DNA from 3 places in the Azonexus sp. GW821-FHT04F04 genome. Region 1 is predicted to be linked to each of the others. Evidence: predicted binding sites of a transcription regulator. Region 1 holds the regulator's gene; each other region holds the start of a gene.
The links. Region 1 encodes HrcA, which represses chaperone genes, less so after heat shock. Its sites were predicted from a motif close to TNTTAGCACTCNNNGNCNNNGAGTGCTAANA; they were not measured.
Positions count from the first base shown of each region.

Region 1 (6,870 bases):
GGCCGCGTCGAAGAGTTCTACGATCCGGAAATCGAAAAACGCCAGAACGCCATCGCCCAAGAGCGCGGCTTCGCCATTCAGGACCACGCGCTCTACCTGTACGCCCAGTGCACCAAGACCGAATGCCCGCATCGCGATCATCCGGACGCCAAGTCCTGACATTCTGATTTTCGCCGATGACTGAAATCGCCCTGACGCCGGGGGCTTGGCTGTCCTCGGCCGGTGCCACCTTTTTGCTGATCGCCCTCGCCGAAATCGGCGACAAAAGCCAGCTCGTCTGCATGACACTGGCCGCCCGCCATCGCGGCCTGCCCGTCGTATTTGGCTCGGTCACCGCCTTCGCCTTCCTCAACCTGCTCGCCGTGCTGTTCGGCGCGGCGATCGCTGCCTGGCTACCGGAATGGGTCGTCACTGCGGCCGTTGCCGTGCTCTTCGCCATCTTCGGCATCAGCGCCCTGCGTTTCGAGGAAGAAGACGGCGACGAGGAGATTGAGGAAAAGCCAGGTCACGGCATCTTTGCAACCACTTTCCTGATGATCTTTCTGGCTGAATTCGGCGACAAGACCCAGATCGCCGTCGCCGGCCTGGGCAGCACCGCCGACGCCATAGCCACCTGGGTCGGCGCCACGCTGGCTCTGGCCTGCACGTCGATACTCGGCGTCGTGGCCGGCCGGCGCTGGCTCAACCGCCTGCCGCTGCACTGGATTCACCGGATCAGCGGCGTCTTTTTCCTGCTGCTCGCGCTGCTCGCCGTCTTGCGCCTGCTCGGCATCATTTGAATTTTGGCCGATTTTTCCGGTTGACCGTGGCAACCGGAAAAATCGGATTCAAGCCGGCAAACGGAGCAGTTCGCGAGCGTGTTGCAGCGTGATGGCGGAAATTTCGACGCCACCGAGCATGCGGGCGACTTCCTGGATGCGACCGTTGTCGTCGAGCGGCAGGATGGCGCTCAGCGTGACGCCGTCGCGCGTCGCCTTGCTGACCTGCCACTGCCAGTTGGCCTGGGCGGCGACCTGCGGCAGGTGGGTGACGCACAGAACCTGCCGTTCGCTACCGAGTTCGCGCAGCAGGCGGCCGACGATTTCGGCGACGCCGCCACCGATGCCGACATCGACTTCGTCGAAAATCAACGTCGGGACGCTGGCTGAGCGCGAAGTGAGTACTTGTATCGCCAGGCTGATGCGCGACAGCTCGCCGCCCGAGGCGACCTTGGCCAGCGGCTTGGCTTCGTTGCCGGCCAGACCGCCGATGCGGAATTCGATCTGCTCCAGGCCGTAAACCGCGCCATCTGCAACCGGCACCAGGGCAACCTCGAAACGGCCGGAGGACAGCGCCAATTGGCGCATGATTTCGCTGACTGCCTTGCCCATCTCGGTCGCCGCTTTCCTGCGGCCGGCCGAGAGATTTTCGGCCTGAGCCAGATAATCCTGGCGGGCGGCGGCGACCTTCGTTTCCAGAGCGGCCAGATCGGCCGATTCGTCGAGTTCAGCGAGGCGTTGCCGCCAGCCGGCGAGCAAGCCCGGCAATTCGGCGGGCTGAACACGATATTTGCGGGAATGGCTCATCACCGCATCCATCCGGCGCTCGACCTGGGCCAGACGGGTCGGATCGAGATCGGCCCGGTCGGCGTAGCGGCGCAAAGTGGACACCGCGTCAGACAATTCGGCCTGTACCGAGCCGATCAAGGCGGCGACTTCGGCCAGCGCCGGATCGTATTCGGCGAGATTGCCGAGCCGCGTGGCGACGCCGTCGATCTGGCGTTCGCAGGCAGCTTCGTCGTCGGACAGGACAGCCAGCGCGTATTGCGCACCTTCGATCAGGCTGGCGGCGTGACCGAGGCGACGGTGTTCGACATCAAGCGTCGCCCATTCGTCGTCGCCAAAGGCCAAGGCGTCAAGTTCGCCGATCTGCCATTGCAACTGCTCGCGTTCGCGCTGCAGGACGTCGGCGCCTTCGCTGGCGGTACGCAGCATTTGCTCGGCATCGCGCCAGATTTTCCAGGTGGTCGCGACCTCACGCGCCTGTCCGCTCAGGCCGGCATGGCTGTCGAGCAGCATGCGCTGGGCTTCGGCCCGTAACAGCGACTGGTGGGCGTGCTGGCCGTGGATATCGACTAGCCACTCGCCAACTTCGCGCATTTGCTGGACGGTGGCCGGCGAGCCGTTGATGTAGGCACGCGAACGGCCGCCGGCGTCGACGACGCGGCGGAGCAGCAGTTCGTCGTCGCCGTCGAGATCGTTGGCGCGTAGCCAGTCGCCCACTTGCGGCTGGGCGGCGATATCGAAAGTGGCGGCGACCTCTGCTTTTTCACAGCCTGAACGAACGACGCCAGCATCGGCACGCTCACCGAGGGCCAGCGCCAGGGCGTCAATCAAAATCGATTTGCCAGCCCCGGTTTCTCCGGTCAACGCACCAAAACCGGCCAAAAACGAGAGTTCCAGCCGGTCGACAATGACAAAGTCGCGAATCGTCAGGTGCTGCAGCATCAGGTACCTTTGGGCCGTTCGCTCCACTGCAGTTTCTGACGCAGCATGGCGAAGTAACTGTAGCCCGGCGGGTGCAGGAAACAGATGGCGTGTTCGGAACGGCGCAGGCGGACACAATCGCCACGCTGCAGGTCAAGCGTCACCTGACCATCGAAGTGCACACGCGCGTCATCGGCATTGGCGATGCGCAACTCGATGTCGGCGCTGTCATTGACGATGATCGGCCGATTGGTCAGGGCATGCGGGCAAAGCGGCACGAGAGCAATGCCGGCCGTTGTCGGATGCAGAATCGGCCCGCCGGCCGACATCGAATAGGCCGTGGAGCCGGTCGGCGTGGCGACGATCAGGCCGTCGGAGCGCAGGTTGTAGATGAACTCGCCGTCGATGAACAGCTCGAATTCGATCATCCGGCCGATGGCGCCCTTGTCGACGACGACATCGTTGAGCGCCAGATTTTCGGCGATTTCCTTGCCGTCGCGCGTCACTTCGGCAGCGAGCAGCATGCGGTTTTCCTGGGCGAAGCGGCCGTCGAGCAGGTCGTCCATGCAGGTCAGCAGATCGTCGCGGGCGATGTCGGTCATGAAACCGAGGCGGCCCTGATTGACGCCGACGAGCGGCACGCAATAGCGGGCCAGACGGCGCGCTGCGTTGAGCATGGTGCCGTCGCCGCCGAGCACGATGGCGAGGTCGGCATGGGCGCCGATGTCATTGAAACCGCAAGTCACCCAGCGCGACAGATCGACTTTCTTGCCGATGTGCTCGGAGGTTTCGCGCTCGATGAAGACTGAAACGCCGCGCTCGTAAAGATATTCCGCCAGGCCACGCAAGGACTCGGCAATTTCCATGCTGTGGTATTTGCCGACCAGGGCGATGGTCCGGGGATTGCGGAGGGAAGCGAAGCTTCTGTTCATGGGGTCGAATTCTTGCATAAAAACCGCGCAATCGTGCCACCGGGCAGCACCGATTCGCCGGAAAAGCGCAGTAACATGACTCACCAACCCTGCGCGCAAATCCCCATGCCTCTTGCCAACCACCAACTCAGCATGACCGTCCTGATGACGCCGGACATGGCCAATTTTTCCGGCAACGTCCATGGCGGCACCATTCTCAAGCTCCTCGATCAGGTCGCCTACGCCTGCGCCAGCCGCTATGCCGGCGAATATGTCGTCACCCTGTCGGTCGACCAGGTGATGTTCCGCCAACCCATCCATGTCGGCGAACTGGTCACCTTTCTGGCCGCCGTCAATTACACCGGCCGGACCTCGATGGAAATTGGCGTCAAGGTGCTCACCGAAAACATCCGCGAACAGAGTGTGCGCCATGCCAACAGTTGCTTTTTCACCATGGTGGCGGTTGATGAAAGCGGCAAGGCGACCAGCGTGCCGCCGCTGGAACCGGCTACCGATGAGGAAAAGCGCCGTTACCAGTCGGCCATGCTCCGGCGCGAACTGCGCCAGGAATTCGAATCGCGTCGCCTGGCACTGCATCCCGGCGGCAAGCCATAATCGCCCGTCGCTATTGCCCCGTTTTTTGTACAATCCTCAGCCATGCTTGATGAACGCTCGCGCACCCTGCTGAAAACACTGGTCGAACACTACATTGCCGACGGGCAACCGGTCGGCTCGCGTGCGCTGTCCAAGTTTTCCGGCCTCGATCTGTCGCCGGCGACGATCCGCAACGTCATGGCCGATCTTGAAGAGGCCGGCTTCGTCGCCAGCCCGCACACCTCGGCCGGGCGCATTCCGACGGCGCGCGGTTACCGGCTGTTTGTCGACAGCCTGCTCACCGTGCAGCCGCTCGAAGCCCGACAGATGGGCGAGATGAAGGAATCGCTGCACGGCCTGCCGTCGAGCCAGATCATCGCCAGCGCCTCGCAACTGCTCTCCAGCCTGTCTAACTTCGCCGGCGTCGTCATCGCGCCGCGCCGTCAGGCCAGTCGCATCCGCCAGATCGAATTCCTCAGCCTGTCGGAAAAGCGCATCCTGCTCATCATTGTGACCACCGACGGCGACGTGCAAAACCGCATCGTCAGCAGCGACAAGGCCTACTCGCCGTCCGAACTGGTCAGTGCCGGCAATTACCTGACGCAGAATTTCGCCGGCCTCGATTTCGAGCAGATCCGCCAGCGTCTGGCCAGTGAAATCCAGCAATTGCGCGAAGACATCAAGCCGCTCATGGCCCTGGCGCTCGACGCCGGCGATGCTGCGATGGCCGAAAATTCCGCTCCCTACGTCATTTCCGGCGAACGGAACCTGCTGGATGTTGAAGAACTGTCGTCGAACATGAAGCGCCTGCGCGAACTGTTCGACCTCTTCGAACAGCGCTCCAGCCTGGTCCGCCTGCTCGACATTTCCAACCGTGCCGAGGGCGTGCAGATTTTCATCGGCGGCGAATCGGGCATTGCGCCGCTCGACGAATGCAGCGTCATCGCCGCCCCCTACAGCGTCGATGGCCGCATTGTCGGTTCGGTCGGCGTCATTGGCCCGACCCGGATGGCCTACGAACGCGTCATCCCCATCGTCGACATCACCGCCCGCCTGCTTTCCAGCGCCCTCTCCTTCAAGTCGGACAACTAATGCCCCGTTTTCTTCCCGAGCCGCCGCACCGTCACGGCAACGCGGCCAGCACCGCGGTCGTTCTCGTCAATCTCGGCACGCCGGATGCGCCGACCGCGCCGGCCCTCAAGCGCTACCTCAAGCAGTTTTTGTCCGACCCGCGCGTCGTCGAAATTCCCAAGCCCCTCTGGTGGCTGATCCTCAACGGCATCATCCTCAACACCCGGCCAAAGAAATCGGCCGCCAAGTACGCCACGGTCTGGATGCCGGAAGGTTCGCCGCTGCGCGTCCATACCGAGCGTCAGGCCAAGCTGCTCAAGGGCTTGATCGGCCAGCGCGGCCATCACGTCACCGTCACTTGGGCCATGCGCTACGGCTCGCCGGCGCTGCCCGACGTACTGAGCCACCTCAAGGCCGAAGGCGCCAGCCGCATTCTCGTCGTGCCGATGTATCCGCAATACGCGGCGAGCACGACGGCGACCGTCGTCGACGACGCCTGCCAGTGGCTGACGAAAACCCGCAACCAGCCTGAAATCCGCTTCACGCGGAATTTCCACGACCACGACGGCTATCTCGCCGCGCTCGAAAAGACGGTGCGCCAGCATTGGCAGACGAACGGCGCGCTGGGCGACAACGACAAGCTGCTCATCAGTTTCCACGGCCTGCCCAAACGCAGCCTGATGCTCGGCGACCCGTATTTCTGCGAATGTCACAAGACCGGGCGCCTGTTGGCCGAACGCCTGAACCTCAAGCCCGAGCAATTCCAGATCTGCTTCCAGTCACGTTTCGGCAAAGCCGAATGGCTGCAGCCCTACACCGCGCCGACGCTTGAACAATGGGGCAAGCAGGGCATCCGCCGGGTCGACATCATCTGCCCTGGCTTCGTCGCCGACTGCCTCGAAACGCTCGAAGAAATTGCCCAGGAAGGCCGCGCCGACTTTCTCAAAGCCGGCGGCAAGGAATACCACTACATCCCGGCGCTCAACGAAGACGACGCCTGGATCAAGGCACTGGCCGACATCGTCGAAAGCCACCTTTCCGGCTGGCCGACCAAGCTCGCCATCGACCCGCACGCTCTGGAAACCAGCGCCCGGCAAGCCATCAAATTCGGCGCCCGCTCTTGAAATCCGGCACCGGGCACCCATATCAGAAAAACATGATATTTGGAGCGCCCGATGCCTGAAGAAAGCCTGCACGTCGTCTGTCCGCACTGTTCCACGGTCAACCGGATTTTTGGCCAAAAATTGAAAGATTCGCCCAACTGCGGCCAGTGCAAACAGCCGCTGTTCACTGGCGAACCCGCCGAACTGACCGCCGCCAACTTCGACCGCCACATCTCGCGCAACGACCTGCCGGTCGTCGTCGATTTCTGGGCGCCGTGGTGCGGCCCGTGCCGGCAGATGGCCCCCAATTTCCATCAGGCCGCCATCGACCTCGAACCCTACGCCCGTCTGGTCAAGGTCGATACCGAAGCCGAACAGCAACTGGCCGCCCGTTTCAGCATCCGCAGCATTCCAACCCTGGCCATCTTTAAAAATGGCCGCGAGATCGCCCGCCAGAGCGGCGCGCTCGACCTCGGCTCGCTGAAACGCTGGATACAACCGCATCTTTACCGACCTTAACTTCTCCCCACGGCCGCCGTTAATGATGCATCCCAATGCATTCGACGGAGGCCCCCATGAAAATTGCCAGCAGCAGCCTGCAAATGGCCTCGTCGCACGTCAGCGTCCAGCGCCATGAAGTCCGCGAATCGCTGAAAATGTGGGTCGGGTCGCAGCGCCCGCAATTTGCCGGGGAAGATTCGCGCCCCCGAGCGGCGCGCAACGACA
Region 1 is NZ_JBWKSX010000005.1:155,676-162,545, forward strand. Features, by position in the region: gene fur (ferric iron uptake transcriptional regulator) at 1-159, shown strand, start outside; gene AC07TV_RS12095 (TMEM165/GDT1 family protein) at 177-779, shown strand; gene recN (DNA repair protein RecN) at 828-2,486, opposite strand; gene AC07TV_RS12105 (NAD kinase) at 2,486-3,415, opposite strand; gene AC07TV_RS12110 (acyl-CoA thioesterase) at 3,503-3,991, shown strand; gene hrcA (heat-inducible transcriptional repressor HrcA) at 4,034-5,062, shown strand; gene hemH (ferrochelatase) at 5,062-6,165, shown strand; gene trxC (thioredoxin TrxC) at 6,217-6,663, shown strand; gene AC07TV_RS12130 (SPM autocatalytic domain-containing protein) at 6,720-6,870, shown strand, end outside.

Region 2 (6,870 bases), on a different contig from region 1:
TTCGGCCGTGGCTGGCGCAGAATCGTTGCCAACGGTCAGGAAAACCTGGCGGGCCATGACGTTGTTGCTGAACTTGTTGATGTCGCGCACGGCGTCGGCCAGCGGCGCCGATTCGTGCTGGGTGAGCAGCCTGGCGCCGACCGGCACGCTGCCGGCGCGGACCTGGCCGTTCAAGGTGCCGCCGAGTTCCTTCCACAGGGCGCGGATCAGGCCGCTAGTCTGGGCTTCGGCCGGCAGGGGCGACAGGCTGAGCGGCTTTTCGCCACACAGCGCGGCGTAGCTGCCGGTGAATTCGAGCCGATTGCCGTTGTTTTCGGGAATCAGCCGAACGTTGATGAAGTCCTTCCAGTTGCTGCCGCATTCGTTGTTGCTGGCACGCAACTGGTTGTCGACACGCAGTCCCTCGCTCGGCGTCTCCATAAGGATGCGCGGCTTGCCGTTGTCCGGCTGCAGGGTGAAGCGCAGGGCGCGGAAATTGAGCAGAAAACCGTCCGGCCCGACGTTGTAGGGCCGCATCGGCTTGTCGTCGAAGGCGCCCGGGTCAATGGCCGGAATGTTGAAAACGCTGCGGTCGAGGACGATATCGCCGTCGATCCGGCGGATGCCGCGGACCTGAATCTGGCGAAGCAGGGCGGTCAGATGTTCGATGGCGAAGCGCGGGTCGCCGCTGCCGCGGATGTACAAATTTCCGCTCAAACTCCCGTCGACCGTGGAAGTCTCGGTCCACGCCGTGGTTTTCCACGTGTAGGCCGGGCCAAGCAGGTCGAGGGCAGCGTAGGTGGTGACCAGCTTCATGACCGAAGCCGGGTTCATCGCGCGGCTGGCGTTGTGGGCAACCAGCGGCGCGCCGGCGTCGACTGGCTGGACGACGACGGCGACGCTGGCGGCCGGAATCTGCGCTGCTTTCAGGGCCTGCAACACGGTTGGCGGCAGGTCGGCGCTGGCCAGCCCGGCCGCCGTTAGCAGCGCGAGTAAACCAAAGGCTTGGCGCAGCTTGCGACAGGCGGTCGGGTGTGGCGCCGGGCTGGGCTGGGGCAGAGTCATGGCGAAAAAAGGGGGCTCGAAAGCCCCCATTGTAGTCGTTGCGAGTAGCCGGTCAGCGCCGATATAGCTCGAAGGAAGAGATCAGCACTTCGAGCTGGTGCGAGGTGCTGAGCAGTTCTTCGGCGATCGACTTGGCGCTCTGGGCCGACTGCGTGTTCTGCTCGATCAGGTCGGTGATCTGCTGCATGCTGCCGGCCACTTCCTCGCTGGCAACGCCTTGCTGGCGAGCGGCATCGGATATCTGGCTGGCCATCAGCGAAACCTGGCTCGACGAGTTGGTGATGCCTTCGAGGCCGGCGACGCTCTCGCGCAGCATGCCAATGCCGGTTTCCACCTCCTTGGCGGCCAGATCCATGCTGGCCACGGCCTGGGCGGTGACCGACTGGATTTCGTTGACCGTGTTGTTGATGTCGGCCGTCGAGGTTGTCGTCCGTTCGGCCAGCTTGCGTACCTCGTCGGCAACGACGGCAAAGCCGCGGCCCTGTTCGCCGGCCCGGGCCGCTTCGATCGCGGCATTGAGGGCGAGCAGGTTGGTCTGGCTGGCGATGTCGGCAATGACGCGGGTGATGTCGCCAATCTTGGCGATCGACTGGTTGAGCTGGTCGATCGTGGCGTTGGATGCCGTGACAGCCTCGACGACGCGGGTTGTTGCCGCCATGCTCTGGCTGATGTTGGTGTTGCTGAGCTTGACCTGATTCTGCGAATCGCGGGCAGCCGACGCGGTTTCCTCGGCATTGGCTGCGACTTCCTGCACCGACTGGCTGAACTCCTCGGTGGCCGCTGCCACGCCTTCGACGCTGGCTTGCTGCTGCACGGACTGTGCCGAGACCTGGCTCATCTGCTGCTCAAGCTGGTTGCTGCGCCGGTCGATACTTCTTGCCGCCGTGCTGATTTCATCGAGCATGGCCTTGATGGTGCCTTGCATGACGCCGAGGTTGCAGAGCAGGACGCCCATTTCGTCGCGGCCGGAAATGTCGATTTCGTCGGTCAGCTTGCCGTCGCTGATCCGCTCGAAGTGCGTGTTGGCCTTGCGCAGTGGCGCGATGATGGAACGGACCAGCAGGCCGCCGCCGATGAGCGTGATGAGCAGGGCAAAGACGATCAGCCCGATGCTCATGTTGCGGACCGAGGCATATTCCGTTTCAGCCGCGATGTAGCGCGCTTCGGCATCGCTGCTCAATTGCTGAATCAAGGCTTCGGCGTTTTGCCGTAACTCGGCGTATAGCGGGTTGATCCGGGTCAGCAGGACCACGTTGGCTTCATCGAATTTACTTTCGGCCAGCAGGCTGCGTGCCGCGTTGACACCCTCTTTCGAGTATTTCTCGCGGCTTTCGCCAAACTTGTCGAGCAGGACTTTCTGGGTGTCGGTCAGCGTCTGCTTCTTCAAGACATCGAGCAGGCCGTTGATTTCCTCACGATTTTTCAGGGTCGCGTTGATATGCAGATCGAGCGGGTGATCGTGCATTTTGGCAAAGGGATTCGTCGCTTCGTGCTGCAAGGCAAGCATGATCTGCGAGCGGTTGTCAGCGAGCAGGAAGGTCATGCGATTGACTGTGTTGGATGGCAACAGATTGTCGCGGTACATCGCATTCAGCGCCTGATCTGTCCCCGCCAGGCTGCGCAGGCCAAAGAAGCCGATCAGGCCCATCAAGGCGACCAGTACGCCCATCGCGGCCCACAGGCGAGGGGCCAGCTGGATGCTGCGCCTGGTCGACACCGGCAATTTGCCGGCCGTGCCGGTGGCTCGGTAAAGGGCTTCGGCGGCGGCTTTCTTGTCTGCCGCCAGCGGGGTGCGCACCGACATGTAGCCGGTGATTTCGCCATTTTTCTTGAGCGGAACGACGAAGGCCTCGACCCAGTAATAGTCGCCATTTCGGCAACGATTCTTGACTGCGCCCCGCCACGGCAGGCCGGCTTTGACTGTTTGCCAGAGATCGGCAAAGGCAGCCATCGGCATGTCCGGGTGGCGGACGATGTTGTGGCTGCTGCCGATCAGTTCGGCGCGGCTAAAACCGCTGATTTCGACAAAGGCGTCGTTGGCATACGTGATGCTGCCCTTCAAGTCAGTTTTTGAGACCAGATAACAGTTCGGCGGAAAGGGGACTTCTCTTTGGGTAACTGGTTGGTTGTTTTTCACTGTTCTGCCTTGTTGGGGGTATTGCTTTTTGTTTGTTGTTGTAAAAATACCAAAAACCTATGACGGCGCCCAGTATTTTATTACCAAAGGCATATGTCGTGAGCCCCCTGTTGACTGAATCCGGACTGTCGGCAACGAAATTGCTGGCAACCGAGTGGTGGGGACGGTGCGGCTCTGTACAAAAAAAACAGACACCACCCTTGAAATAGCGGTTCCCCGCCCCTATTATTAGCACTCACCGGAGACGAGTGCTAATAACCCGCCAGCTCCGGTCCCGAATCCACGTTCAGGCGTGGTCGGCCAATTTTCCGTGTGTTGCAATTCAATTTCAGGAGTCAGATTTATGAATATCCGTCCTTTGCACGACCGAGTGATCGTCAAACGCGTTGAAGCCGAGCGCACCACCGCTTCCGGCATCGTCATTCCCGATTCCGCTGGCGAAAAGCCGGATCAGGGCGAAGTTCTGGCCGTCGGCCCGGGCAAGCGTGACGACAACGGCAAGCAGATCGCTCTGGACGTCAAGGTTGGCGACCGCGTGCTGTTCGGCAAGTATGCCGGCCAGGGCGTCAAGGTCGATGGTCAGGAAGTCCTGGTCATGCGTGAAGAAGACATCATGGGCGTTCTGCAGAAGTAATTTCTGCCCGTCTCGAAATGACGGTTGATCCCACGGTCAACCGGAAAATTGATCAAATTTCAGGAGCTATTAAATGGCAGCTAAAGAAGTCAAATTCGGTGATTCCGCCCGCGCCCGCATGGTCGAAGGCATCAATGTCCTGGCTGACGCAGTCAAGGTCACCCTTGGCCCCAAGGGCCGCAATGTCGTCCTCGAGCGTTCCTACGGCGGCCCGACGGTCACCAAGGACGGCGTTTCCGTCGCCAAGGAAATCGAACTGAAAGACAAATTCGCCAACATGGGCGCCCAGATGGTCAAGGAAGTTGCCTCCAAGACCTCCGACATCGCCGGTGACGGCACGACGACCGCGACCGTTCTGGCCCAGGCCATCGTCCGCGAAGGCATGAAGTACGTTGCCGCCGGCATGAACCCGATGGATCTGAAGCGCGGTATCGACAAGGCTGTTGTCGCTACCCTGGCCGAACTGAAGGCTTTCTCCAAGCCCTGTACGACGACCAAGGAAATCGCCCAGGTTGGTTCCATTTCCGCCAACTCCGATGCTGACATCGGCGAAATCATCGCCAATGCCATGGAAAAGGTTGGCAAGGAAGGCGTCATCACCGTTGAAGATGGCAAGTCCCTGGCCAACGAACTCGACGTCGTCGAAGGCATGCAGTTCGACCGCGGCTACCTGTCGCCGTACTTCATCAACAACGGCGACAAGCAACAAGCGCTGATGGAAAACCCGTTTGTCCTGCTCTACGACAAGAAGATTTCCAACATCCGCGACCTGCTGCCGATCCTGGAACAAGTTGCCAAGGCCGGTCGTCCGCTGCTCATCATCGCTGAAGATGTCGATGGCGAAGCACTGGCTACCCTGGTCGTCAACAACATCCGTGGCATCCTGAAGACCGTTGCCGTCAAGGCCCCGGGCTTTGGTGACCGTCGCAAGGCCATGCTTGAAGATATCGCCATCCTGACCGGCGGTACCGTTATCGCCGAAGAAACCGGCTTGTCGCTGGAAAAGGCTGTCCTGAAGGATCTGGGCCAGGCCAAGCGCATCGAAGTTTCCAAGGAAAACACCATCATCATCGACGGTGCCGGCGAAGCTGCGTCGATCGAAGCCCGCGTCAAGCAGATCCGCATCCAGATCGACGAAGCGACTTCCGATTACGACAAGGAAAAGCTCCAGGAACGTGTTGCCAAGCTGGCTGGCGGCGTTGCCGTCATCAAGGTTGGCGCAGCGACCGAAGTCGAAATGAAGGAAAAGAAGGCGCGCGTTGAAGATGCCCTGCACGCTACCCGCGCTGCCGTGGAAGAAGGTATCGTCGCCGGCGGCGGCGTGGCCCTGATCCGCGCCCGTGCTGCCGTTGGCAAGCTCAAGGGTGACAACCATGACCAGGACGCCGGCATCAAGATCGTCCTGCGCGCCATGGAACAGCCGCTGCGTGAAATCGTCGCCAACGCCGGTGACGAGCCGTCTGTTGTCGTCGACAAGGTCCAGCGTGGCAAGGGTAACTACGGTTACAACGCTTCCACTGGCGAGTATGGCGACATGGTTGAAATGGGCGTGCTGGATCCGACCAAGGTGACCCGCACCGCGCTGCAGAATGCTGCTTCCGTGGCCGGCCTGATGCTGACCACCGAGTGCATGGTTGCTGAACTGGCTGAAGACAAGCCGGCCGGCGGCATGCCCGACATGAGCGGCATGGGCGGTATGGGTGGCATGGGCGGCATGGGGATGTAATCTCCCGCCAAGCAAGCGTCACCGCTTTGAAAAGCCCCGCCTTGTGCGGGGCTTTTTGCTTTTCGGGCTTAGCCTGAGCTTTTGTCTGAAATTGCTTTGATCTGCGCTATGGGTTTTGTAACGGTCTGTAAGTTAGCTGTAAGACGCTGCGCCTAAATTACGATCCGCAGCAATGCCTCTATAAACAAAATCTGAGGAGCAAATCAATGCAAGACGTACTTGATCGGATTACAGCAAATCCGAAATTTCTGGAGTTTGTTGCCATGCGCAGCACTTACTCCATCATCATGGCTATTGTCAGTGCCGCCGCTTACTACGGCTTCATCCTGCTGGTCGCTTTCAACAAGGAATTCCTCGCCCAGAAGATCGGTGAGGGTTACACGATGAGTATCGGGGTGCCGATCGGCGTTGCCGTTATCGTCTTCACCATCGTCCTGACCTGGATCTACGTTCGCCGCGCCAACACCGAGTTCGACGCGATCAACGAAGCCCTCATCAAGGAGGCACAGAAGTAAGATGAATAAATTTACTCAAATTCTCGCTGGCCTTCTCGCCCTGGCTGTTGCTGGTGGCGCTGTTGCTGCCGGTGCCGACCTCGGTCAGACCGCCAAGCAGGCCACCAACTGGACGGCCATCGTCATGTTCGCCATCTTCGTCGGCGGCACGCTCTACATCACCAAGTGGGCTGCTTCCAAGACCAAGTCGGCGGCTGACTTCTACACCGGCGGTGGCGGCATCACCGGCTTCCAGAACGGCCTGGCAATCGCCGGCGACTACATGTCCGCCGCGTCCTTCCTGGGTATTTCCGGTCTCGTGTTCGCCAACGGCTTCGACGGCCTGATCTTCTCGATCGGTTGGCTGGTCGGCTGGCCTGTCATCACCTTCCTGATGGCTGAGCGTCTGCGCAACCTTGGCAAGTTCACGTTCGCTGACGTGGCTTCCTACCGTTTCGCCCAGACCCCGGTCCGCATCTTTGCTGCTTCCGCTTCCCTGGTTATCGTCGCCTTCTACATGATTGCGCAGATGGTCGGTGCCGGTCAGCTGATCAAGGTGCTCTTCGGCATGGAATACCTCTACGCTGAAATCCTGGTTGGTTCCGTGATGATGATGTACGTGCTGTTCGGCGGCATGACTGCCACCACCTGGGTGCAGATCATCAAGGCCTGTATGCTCCTCGGCGGTGCCACCTTCATGGCTGTCTCGGTTCTGCTGCAATTCGGCTTCTCGCCGGAAGCACTGTTTACCAAGGCTGTCGAAGTTCACTCCAAGCATGACGCACTGATGTCGCCGGGCGCCCTGATCAAGGATCCGATCTCCGCGATCTCCGTC
Region 2 is NZ_JBWKSX010000004.1:216,411-223,280, reverse strand. Features, by position in the region: gene dacB (D-alanyl-D-alanine carboxypeptidase/D-alanyl-D-alanine endopeptidase) at 1-1,044, opposite strand, end outside; gene AC07TV_RS10390 (methyl-accepting chemotaxis protein) at 1,097-3,181, opposite strand; gene AC07TV_RS10385 (co-chaperone GroES) at 3,525-3,815, shown strand; gene groL (chaperonin GroEL) at 3,889-5,541, shown strand; gene AC07TV_RS10375 (DUF485 domain-containing protein) at 5,748-6,056, shown strand; gene AC07TV_RS10370 (cation acetate symporter) at 6,058-6,870, shown strand, end outside.
Region 2: AC07TV_RS10385 (co-chaperone GroES) is a predicted target of HrcA. The motif match lies at 3,408-3,438, and genes of this name have one in related genera.

Region 3 (6,870 bases), on a different contig from region 1:
TCAACCAGCTTGAACCCGGCCTGCTGGCAATCGACCAGAATGAAGACCAGACCGTCGTTGCTGCCGTCCTCGTTGCGCACCGGGCACCCGGTGGTGAAGTAGTGGTTCTGGCCGAGGTTGGATACCCAGGGTAAAACGCCGTTGACGATGTATCCGCCATCGACGCGTTTGGCCGAGAGGCGGTACTCCTCAATGTTGTCGCAGGATTTGATGGTGTTGGAGAGACCGGTACCGGCCAGCAACTCCCCGGCTGCAATGCGCGGCAGGAATTCCTTTTTCACCCAGGCGTTGTCCGAGAGCTGGATGTAGCGGGCACAGGCGGTCTGGCACCAGACCAGAAAGCCGCTTGACATGCATTCCTTGGAGACTTCCTCCATGACCTGGATGACGTGCTTCAACCCCAGCTCGTTACCGCCGAACTCGGCGTCGACCGCACCGCGAAAGCCGCCAGCCCTGCCCAGCGCCCGAAGAAACTCCTCCGGATATTCCGCCTTCAGATCGATGTCGAGAACCTTCGGTTTCAACTGGGCGGCGATCACCTCGCGGATGGCGGCAAGGCTTTCCTCGGAGGCGCACAGCGAGAGGGAGTAGTCGCGGATCAGTTGATCGGCTACCGGAACGGCAAGAGCGGAAGAGGGCATGAATATCTCCTGGTCAGATGGGCTGAGCCCACAGGGTTTGGCTTGTCTCTTCTATGGCAAGCCGCGTGCCAGGCGATATATCGCTATTAAATCAATATGTTAATTTTTATCCGCATATTTTAGACAAATCAATTTGTACACAAATTGTTTACAAATTGATTGTTCTTTTGGCCGGCACGGCGATGCCGAGAATCTCGATCCGGTAATTCAGCTGACGTAGTGTCAGGTTCAGGGCTTTCGCCGTTCGCGATTTGTTGCCGCCATGTTGGACGAGAGCGTTCCGAATATGCTCCCGGTCATCTACCGCGACGACTTGATAGCCCCGTACGACGGGGTAGGGCACCTCGACCTCCGGTATTTCATGGCGGCTCGCAGCCGGCGCCGGCAAGGCCTCGATGGGCTGCCCCTGAGCTTCGGTCACCAGCGCGTAATCGACCGTGGCCTCATCAATTTCATCGCCGCGCGAGAGCAGGATGATCCGCTCAAGGACGTTGTACAACTGTCGGATATTGCCTGGCCAGGGATAGGAAACCAGGCCGGTGAGCGCCTGCGGCATGATCAGGATGTTGCGCTGATGGCGCTGATTGAGCTGCGAAACGAAATGGCGAACGAGCAGCTTGATGTCGCCCGGCCGCTCGCGCAGAGCCGGCAGGCGGATCGGGATGACATTGAGGCGGTAATAGAGATCAAGCCGGAAGCGCCCGGCGCGCACCAGAGCCATCATGTCCTGGTGGGTCGCGGCGACGATACGGACATCGACGGCGATTTCGCCGCGCCCGCCCAGGCGCTCGATGACATGCTCCTGCAGAACGCGCAGCAGCTTGACCTGCACCGGCAAGGGAAGATCGCCGATTTCATCGAGAAAAAGCGTGCCGCCGTTGGCCTGTTCAAAACGCCCGATACGCTGCTGGCTGGCGCCGGTGAAGGCTCCCTTCTCATGGCCGAACAGCTCGGCCTCAAAAAGCGTTTCCGGAATGGCTGCACAATTGACCTTGACGAAGGGCTTGTCACGACGCGGGCTCTGCAGATGCAGGGCGCGGGCGAACAACTCCTTGCCGGTGCCCGATTCGCCGAGCAACAGGACCGTCGCTTCGGTGCCTGCCACCTGCTCAAGCTGGTCAAGGGCCGAAATCAGTTGCGGCGCCTCGCCGATGATGCCCCAGTTTGATTTACTCAGACTTTTCTGTTGCAAGGCAGTCCGCAACGACCGGTTTTCTTCCGCCAAGGACGCCGTGCGTTTCTCGATCAATTGATTGATCTTGAAAATCTGCCCCATCAGCTCCGCCACCGTATGCAGGATCTGCAAATCCGCCCCCAGCGAACGCTGCCGGGAACGCAGGCGATGGACCCCGAGCACCCCGGCAATCACCCGGTCCACCATGATCGGCAGGGCAATGAAGGAAACCGTCCCTTCCGGCAAGGCGCTTCGATCAACCGCCCGGGCCAGGTAAGCAGGCTCGTTATCGATATCCTGAACGATCAGGACTTCACCGGATTGCATGACGCGCCCCGTAATCCCCTCACCCAGGCGGTATCTTCCACGCTCCATTTCGCGCCCGGTCAGGCCGTAGGCAATGCGGATGGCCAGTTCGCCAGTTTGCCCATCAGGCAAAACCACCCGGCCGCGATTCAGGCCAAGTAGCTCGGACAGGAGATGCAGCATTTCGCGAATGGCCTTTTCAGGCTCCAGGCCACGGCTCAGCAAGCGGATGCTTTCGCGAATCAGGAGCTGCTCGTGCTCGACCAGTTCTTCCTTGATTGCAATGGGATGGATGTAGCGAGTTTTCATGGTGCCTGAAAAATTGTTGAGAGTAAGCGAAGGGCTCAATGAAATTTTTCGAAGCAGCTTGCATGCCAAATATTCCGCAGGTCGCACCGAGCAGCAAAAAACAAGAAACCTTTTCCCCTCTTAGCACTCTTAGGCAGCGAGTGCTAATATATAGATGTAACTTGAAGGAGGACATTACGCTATGACCCATGCCCTGACACTTCCCATCCCGTCAGCAATCGGCAACATCGACGCCTATATTCAGGTGGCGAACCGTTATCCGATGCTGGCTGAGGCAGAGGAAATCCGGCTGGCCGAGCGTTTCCACAACGAAGGCGATGTGGAAGCGGCGCGTCAGCTTGTGCTTTCGCACCTTCGTCTTGTCATCTCCATCGCCCGTGGCTATCTCGGCTATGGCCTGCCGCATGCCGACCTGATTCAGGAAGGCAATATCGGTCTGATGAAAGCCGTCAAGCGCTTTGACCCGACGCGCGGTGTCCGTCTGGTGTCGTTTGCCATGCACTGGATCAAGGCCGAGATTCACGAGTACATCCTGAAAAACTGGCGACTGGTCAAAGTGGCGACGACCAAAGCCCAGCGCAAGTTGTTCTTCAACCTGCGCAGCCTGAAGAGCGATTACGAAGGCATCGACACGCTGACCGGCACGCAGGCGGCTGAAGTCGCGGCACGCTTGGGCGTCAAGCAGGACGAAGTGGTCGAGATGGAAACCCGCCTGTCGGGCCGCGATATCGCGCTGGAAGGCAACCCGGACGACGGCGACGAAGCGTTTGCGCCCATCGATTATCTGGCCGACTCGCGTTACGAGCCGACCCGCGTGCTGGAAAACAAGGCGGTCGCCCGCCTGCAGGATGAGGGGCTGCACGAAGCCTTGGCCACGCTCGATCCGCGCAGTCGTCGCATCGTCGAGGCCCGCTGGTTGCCGGAAGGCGAAGCCGCCACGCTGCACGATCTGGCCGCCGAATTCGATGTTTCGGCCGAGCGGATTCGTCAGATCGAGGTCAAGGCGCTGCAGAAGATGCGCGGCGTGCTGGCCGAAGCCTGAGAGCGCATTTCGATTTTGGCCGTTTTTCCCGGTTGACCGTGGGAATGGCCTGAACAAGACAAAGGGAGCCGACCGGCTCCCTTTCTTTTTGCCCCGACCTCAGGGCGCCGGATCGACCGCCGCGTGACGCCCGCCGAAGCGGAAGACGTCCTTCGAGCAGACGTCGATGCACCGGCCGCAATTGGTGCAGTTTGGCGCCAGAATTACCGGGCCGACGCCCTTGCCTTCGCCCTTCAGTGCTGGCCGGATGACCTGCGGTTCGGGACACACCTCGAAACAGTCCATGCAATCGTTGCAGGCCGAGCGTTTGGTCGCGGCCACCCGCAACGGGCTCCACCGGCCAAGCAGGCTGTAGAAGGCACCGACCGGGCAAAGCCGACCGCACCAGCCGCGACTCATCACGAACAGGTCGAACAGGAAAATAGCCAGGACCACGGTCCACGCCAGGCCCATGCCAAAAACCAGGCCGCGATGCAGCATCGACACCGGGTTGATCAGCTCCCAGAGCACGACGCCGGTGACCGCCGAGCCAACGAAAGTCATGCCGAGAATCCAGTAGCGGGTATTGCGGCCTAGCTGCGCACTGCCCTTGATGCCAAGCCGGTCACGCAGCCAGCCGGCGGCATCGGTGACAACATTGACCGGACACACCCAGCTGCAATAGACCCGCCCCCCAACCAGCAAGTAAAACACCAGCACGATGGCCATGCCGACCAGACCGAGCGTTTCCGGGAGATGCCCGGTAACCATCGATTGCAGGGCAACATAGGGATCGGTTAGCGGCAAAACCCCCAGCGTGTAGCTGTAGGCCAGGTTGCCCTTGACGATCCACTGGCCGAACCATGGTCCGGCGAGGAACAGGGCAAGAAGCGAAAACTGCGAAATGCGGCGCAGGACCAGCCACTTGTGGGCGGCGAACCAGCCCTTTTCGGCGACCGCTTCGGCACCGATACGTTTTCCCTGGGCGGCGCTCATGGCTTGTCCCCCAATCCGGGCGGATGGCTCGGGACGGCACCCGCCTCGCTGCCGGGCATCCCTCGCATGGCCTCGGTGTGGCCGCTGGCCGGGTCGTAGTGACCGGGCAGAACCGCGCCTTCCGGCAGGCGGTCAGGCAGGTCGAGCATTTTCGTTTCATCGATCAGCGAATGGCCGGCCTTGGACTTTTCCTCCCAGCCCACCCGGTAGTGCTTGCCCAGTTCGCCCTTGGCCAGCTTGGCGGGCAGGATGCGGATGGCCGCTTCTTCGAGGACGCAGGACTTCTCGCATTTGCCGCAGCCCGTGCAGAACTCGGAATGCACGGTTGGCAGGAACATGGCGTGACGGCCGGTGCGCGTGTTGGGCACGATATCGAGGGTAATCGCCTTGTCGATCACCGGGCAGACGCGATAGCACACGTCGCAGCGCAGGCCGAGGAAATTGAGACAGGTTTCATGGTCGATGAGCACGGCGACGCCCATCTTGGCCTTGTTAATGTCGGTCAGGCCATGGTCAAGCGCACCGGTCGGACAAGCCTTGATGCAGGGGATGTCGTCACACATCTCGCACGGAATGTTGCGCGCGGCAAAAAACGGCGTACCGGTCGCCACCGGCGTTTCCGGCTTGGCCAGTTCGAGCGTGTTGTAGGGACAGTCGCGGACGCACATGCCGCAACGGATGCAGGCGCCGAGAAAGTCATCTTCCGGCAAGGCGCCGGGCGGTCGCAGGGCCAGTGCTGGCAGCGCCTTCGATTGCTTGGCGTAGAGGCCAAGACCAAGACCGAGCATGCCGACACCGCAAACCATCCTGGCTGAATCAAAAATAAACTGGCGACGTGCGGCGCCATTCTTGGGGGTAACTGGTTTCATTGCTTTCACGAGCCTTCATCTCCAGCGTAGCAAATGGGCCCCGCAGTCCACCGGCTATCGACCAGAACAATTTACGCCTGTCGGCAAGCAGCGCTTTAGCGCAGATCAAACTGACGGAAATACCCGGCGAGCGTCATCAATGGCCCGACGTGTTTGCCGGGGGCGCTTCATGACTATGCCGGAGGAATGCTAGGATGGCATTTCCACCCACTGCACCGCTGCCCTGAGGAGACAACCCTTGAAACAGTTCATGATGCTCTGCCTTGCCGCGCTTGCTTCGGCCGGCGCCACCGCCCAGACCGCTGGTTTCCTGTGCTGCAACATGCGCACCGATGGCGCCTGGATCAGCGACATCAATTATCTCGATGCGGGCAAGACGATGATCCCCGCTGGCACCCCGCTGACCATGAACGGTTTTGGCAAGAACCGCGTTCATGTCGTGATCAACGGACGCAAACAGGATATCGGCAACGACTACAGCCGCAGCCTTGGGCTCGACGCCTTCGCCAAGCGTTACATCGTCGACCAGGACCCGCTGGAGAAGCTCAGGACCTATCCGAAAAAGATTCAGGACGCCATCGGCACGGCACGCCTGACCAAGGGCATGACCCGCGAGCAGGTCATCATGGCGGTCGGTTACCCGGTCAGCGACGAGAATCCGAGCCTGGAAAGCACGACCTGGCGCTACTGGCTGAACAGCTTTGCCGAATTCGATGCGATTTTTGACGACAAGGGCGTTCTGACCAGGATCGAAGCCGAGGCCGGCATTCGCCCCCAGGTCGTCGCCGAATAACGCTCGCCGGCCGGTTCAGGCCGGGTTTCGCAGGCCCGGCAATACGGCCCTGGCATTTTCAGCCGTCTGCGCCGCAATGCTGGCCGCCGAGATGTTGCGCAATTCGGCCAGCACGTCGGCGATGCGCGGCAACTCGCCTGGCGCATTGCGCCCGCCATTGAGCCAGGCCGGCGGAATATCCGGTGCATCGGTTTCGAGGACGATCGATTCGAGCGGGAGCGTTCTCGCCAGTTCGCGGATGCGCGTCGAGCCATCAAAAGTCATCGCCCCGCCAAAGCCGAGGGCGAAGCCGAGTTTGATGAATTCATCGGCCTGCTGCCGACTGCCGTTGAAAGCATGGGCAATGCCGCCGCGCACGCCGATCCGGCGCAGTTGTTTGAGCACCGGGTCGATGGCCCGGCGGACATGGAGCAGCACCGGCAGATCGAACTCGCGAGCCAGCTTCAGTTGTTCGACGAAAAAGTGGGTCTGACGCTCGGTGTCGAGGCCGCTTACGTAAAAATCAAGACCAATCTCGCCGACAGCAACCGGCGGCGCCTGCTGTAGCCAAACGCGCAGCCGGGCCAAATCTTCCGGACTGGACTGGTCGACGTAAAGCGGGTGGATTCCGTAGGCCTCAAGGCAGGCCGGATAGTCGGCAATTTTCAATTTTGGCCGAAAATTCCGGTTGACCGTGACACCCGGCACCACGATCCGTCCCACCCCTGCCGCCATCGCCGCGGCATACACCGCATCGCGATCGGCATCGAACTCAGCCGCAT
Region 3 is NZ_JBWKSX010000001.1:523,395-530,264, reverse strand. Features, by position in the region: gene AC07TV_RS02590 (acyl-CoA dehydrogenase family protein) at 1-641, opposite strand, end outside; gene AC07TV_RS02585 (sigma 54-interacting transcriptional regulator) at 790-2,430, opposite strand; gene rpoH (RNA polymerase sigma factor RpoH) at 2,612-3,472, shown strand; gene napH (quinol dehydrogenase ferredoxin subunit NapH) at 3,572-4,447, opposite strand; gene napG (ferredoxin-type protein NapG) at 4,444-5,316, opposite strand; gene AC07TV_RS02565 (hypothetical protein) at 5,555-6,109, shown strand; gene AC07TV_RS02560 (TatD family hydrolase) at 6,125-6,870, opposite strand, start outside.
Region 3: rpoH (RNA polymerase sigma factor RpoH) is a predicted target of HrcA. The motif match lies at 2,549-2,579, and genes of this name have one in related genera.